DNA from 2 places in the Brevibacillus ruminantium genome. Region 1 is predicted to be linked to the other one. Evidence: riboswitches for the same ligand, from Rfam matches in the RefSeq annotation. Region 1 holds a riboswitch; the other holds the start of a gene.
The links. A riboswitch is a leader RNA that binds a small molecule or an ion and turns the genes downstream of it on or off. The one in region 1 is predicted to bind lysine.
Positions count from the first base shown of each region.

Region 2: another riboswitch for lysine. It lies ahead of NDK47_RS26960 (transporter substrate-binding domain-containing protein); the one in region 1 lies ahead of NDK47_RS19060 (aspartate kinase).

Region 1 is NZ_CP098755.1:3,831,014-3,833,218, forward strand. Features, by position in the region: gene NDK47_RS19060 (aspartate kinase) at 1-1,095, opposite strand, end outside; lysine riboswitch at 1,339-1,528, opposite strand; gene uvrC (excinuclease ABC subunit UvrC) at 1,614-2,205, opposite strand, start outside.
Region 2 is NZ_CP098755.1:5,513,559-5,515,763, forward strand. Features, by position in the region: gene NDK47_RS26955 (amino acid ABC transporter permease) at 1-386, opposite strand, end outside; gene NDK47_RS26960 (transporter substrate-binding domain-containing protein) at 465-1,298, opposite strand; lysine riboswitch at 1,415-1,599, opposite strand; gene NDK47_RS26965 (ABC transporter substrate-binding protein) at 1,644-2,205, opposite strand, start outside.

The DNA of each region.
Region 1 (2,205 bases):
TTCGGCCAGCACGCGGAACATCTCGGCGGCAACCCCTGGGTTGTTCACCATGCCCGCTCCCACGATAGATACCTTGGTCAGTCCTTCCTCGTAGTCCACTTTGTCAAAGCCAAGCTCAGTCTGATTGGCCGCCAAAGTGTTCAAAGCTTTTTGCAGGTCGCTTCCGGCGACGGTGAACGAGATGTTCGTCACGTCAGCGTCATAGGAGCTTTGGATAATAATATCCACGTTTACCTGATTGTCTGCCAGCGTATTGAAGAGGCGTGACAAGGTTCCTACGCGTGCCGGCATGCCTACAACCGTCACTTTTGCCACATCTTCATCATGGGCAACCCCGCTAACTACTCTTCCTGTTTCCATGTTGGCTACCTCCTCTACGTACGTACCTTCTTCTGTCGAAAAGCTGGAGCGGACGACAAGCCGCACTTTATATTTTTTGGCTGCTTCCACGGAGCGGGGATGCAGGACACCCGCCCCCAGATTAGCCAGTTCAAGCATTTCATCATATGAGATGCTGTCCAGCTTTTGCGCCGCCGGAACGACGCGCGGGTCAGCCGTATAGACCCCAGCCACATCGGTGCAGATTTCGCACCAATCTGCTTGCAGTCCCGCGGCCAGTGCAACGGCTGAGGTGTCCGAGCCACCGCGTCCCAGTGTTGTCACTTCCCCTTCGTCACTGATCCCTTGGAACCCGGCTACGATCACAACCCGGCCCCTCGCCAGTTCTTTCTGGATGCGCTCCGCCTGAACCTCTTTGATCCGCGCCCGGCCATGGATCGATTCTGTCACAACTCCTGCCTGCCAGCCCGTCAGAGAAATGGCGTCATACCCGCGCTGATGCAGCGCCATCGCCAGGAGGGAAATTGACACCTGTTCTCCGGTTGCCAGCAGCATATCCATCTCGCGCTCTGATGGATACGGAGATATCTGTTTCGCCATGTCTACCAGAACATCTGTCGATTTGCCCATCGCGGAGACGACGATCACCATATCATGACCCGCTTCTTTATATTCAACAATCCGATCTGCCACTTTAAAAATACGCTCAACAGTTCCAACGGAGGTGCCTCCGTATTTTTGCACGACCAACCCCATGCGGCTTCTCTCCCTTTTCCTAAAAGACGGTTGTCTCTCTTCGATAATGTGTCCGATAATGCGTCCATCGAACAAACGCCATTCATGTATCAGTTTTCCTATTAAAAAAGCAACGACGAGGATATAACCTGCCGTTGCCTATTCATCCGTAGACAATATCGGTTCCTCCTTCCCTGGACTACGCGAGCCGAAGCTGGCTTGGACATGACAGGACATACCCTGTCTCAAAAGCACGCTGCAGGCTCGTGAGATAGCTCTCCATCTGACAGTAGGGGATACTGCACAGATGACAGTCCTGTATTTGTTCAACACAGGCCCAGCACGAAAGAGAGCGGGTCTCTCTTTGTACTTCGGCGAATCCCCCTTTCCACTGCCCGTCAGCGATGCCCGATCTCAGGGAGGTACTCATGGTTTTCGCGCCTCTACCTCACTCCATAAGGGAAGTGAGGCTACTATTCTGTTTGAAAGGGATTATAACACGCATGCTCCTGGTGTTCAAATAGTATTTTGAAGATTCGCTACGTATCCAGACCCCTGAGGTGAGCAAGTATCTCCCGGGCCAGCTTGTCTCCAATCCCCACCTGACGGAAATCCTCCACAGTGGCCTCCTTCATTTTTTTCAGAGAGCCAAAATGCTGGAACAGAAGCTTGCGCCGTTTCTCTCCGATGCCGGGAATCTCGTCCAGTTGGGAAGAGAGGAGTGTCTTGGTGCGGGATTGCCGGTGAAAGGTGATGGCAAAGCGGTGCACCTCATCCTGCACGCGCTGGAGCAGGTAAAATTCGTAGCTGTCCCGCCTAAGCTCAACCGGCTCAGGAGGATTTCCATAAAGAAGCTGGGCCGTCTTGTGCTTGTCATCTTTCGCCAGACCGCATACCGGGATATAGAGCCCCAGCTCATTTTCCAGCACGTCCATGGCCGCACTGATCTGCCCTTTTCCGCCGTCGATGACAATCAGGTCGGGGAGTGGCTGGTCTTCTTTCAACAGGCGGGTGTACCGGCGGCGCACGACTTCGCGCATCGATCCGTAATCATCCGGCCCCTCGACGCTCTTGATCTTGAATTTCCGATACTCTTTTTTGTCCGGCCGACCATCCGTAAAGACAACCATC
Region 2 (2,205 bases), 1.7 Mb from region 1:
TTTTCAATGGAAATGATCCCGCCGCGAACAATTTCGGCCATGTACGCACCTGTATTGATGGAAACGATAAAGACGGCTGCCAAAATCCGGTCCATATCCACGCCAAATGCCAAAGCCGAACCGTAATAGATGACCATCGCCTGGACAATCATCGGCGTTCCCCGGAAAAATTCGATATACACGGAAAGCAGGGCGTTTACTACTTTGAGAATCGCTTTTTTTACTCCACGTTCCGGCACGGGTATCGTGCGGATCAGTCCGATCAGCAGTCCAATCAAAGCACCCAGCATTGTTCCGACTAAAGCAATGAGCAGGGTCATTCCCGCTCCGCGAAGGAACATGGGCCAGTTTTCGGAAATGATTTTTACAACCCAGTCAACGCTCATCATTTTCCTCCATTCGCTCTGCCTGTTTACAGTCATAAAACCGACTGCATACAAGATGCAGCCGGTTTTCCGATCCGATTAATTTGCTGCTGGTTGATTTTTGATAGCAGCATCCATGATGTTCGTACGTTCTTCCTCAGAAATCCCTTTCAAAATTTCATTGATTTTTTGTGTATATTCACTGTCTTTTTTCAGGCCAACCGCAATGGCGGTGTCATCTTCTGAGGTCGTGAAGCCATCCGTAAACTCGACCATGGCAAAGTTCGGGTTGGCAGAAGAAGCACTGACGGCTTCCGGACGCTCGGAGACGTATCCATCAATCATGCCGGACTCGAGCGCCACGCGCATTGCCGGGAAGTTGTCCATCGCCGGCTCCTGGACGACACCTTGAATCTGATTGATGACAGAGTAATGGAAGGTGTTCAGTTGAGCCGTTACTTTTGCGCCTTTGAAATCCTGGATCGACGTCGCGCCTTCGTATTTTCCGCCTTTTTTCACGACCATGACCAGGTTGGATTTATAGTAGTTGTCAGAGAAATCGATGGTTTGTTTCCGTTCTGCGGTTGGTGACATCCCGGCGATGATCGCATCAATTTTGCCGGAAGTGAGTGCAGGGACGAGTCCATCCCATTCCGTTTTCACGATCACCAATTTTTTGCCGAGACCTTCAGCCAGTTTCTTCGCGATTTCTACATCGTAACCGCCTGCATATTCGGCATTGCCGTCGATTTTCACAGCACCGTTGGCATCATTCATTTGCGTCCAGTTGAATGGAGCATATCCTGCTTCCATCCCCACCTTAAAGGTTCCTTCGTCTGTTGCAGCGGATTGTGTTGGGTTGCTTGTCCCACAGCCAGCGACCAACAGCATGGCAGATAGGAACAGAGCGATAAAGGGTGAATGTTTTTTCATATTACTTATCTCCTTTTGTTTTGTCGTTTTTGGGAGCTTTATGAAAGCAAAAAGCGACCTGAGATAAACTCAGGTCGCACTAATTACATAGTTGCCCAACATACCTCTCTTTTCCCATATGAGATAGCACAACTCAATAAATCAGGTCATTTATTGAGACAGTCCTGCAGCTCTTAACTGCAGACCCAGCAAGTAATACCGAGAAATATTACAAGCTTCGGCGACATTTCCTTCTCCTTAGCATCACTGCCTTCTCAAACTCCGTCTAAGGACTGTTAAATATCGCACCTCTACCTCACTGTTTCAAGTGAGGTCTTATTCAATTCTGTTTTTGAGTTTACAATGTTATGTTAATTCTGTCAACCTGGGACTATTTTCACGGCTGTCAATTCTATCATTTCTGCTTTGAAACCAGACATCCTTAAACGGCACCCAGCCGAGCGCATTGAGCGTCACGCCGCTTAGCGCGGGATGATACGTTGCGCTTTCATGCCGATGGTACAGGAAATAGACGGCGCTCTCCTGTTTGAGCTGATCCTCCAAGGCGAGGAGGCGGGCAATCCGCTTCTCCGCTGCCGCCTCTTGCATAATGCCGGGCATCTGCTGGCGCACAGTCTCACACAACTCTGTTGACAAGTATCGGCTCAGCAGACTCTTCGGTGAGAGATACATCTCATGCAGAAACAGCTCCCGATTGTCATCTGTCACCTGGTAATAAAGGATCAGGTCAGCCTTCTCCAGATAGGCGGCGGAAGCAAACTCTTGAACGGGCAGAATATTCACCTCTACCTTGACACCCGCCTCTTCCCACTGCCGTGCAAGCCAACGGGCTTCCTGCTCATTCTGTTGAAACGTGTATGAGTATAGCTGCAATCCTTCGCCATTGTACCCGGCTTCCCGAAGCAAC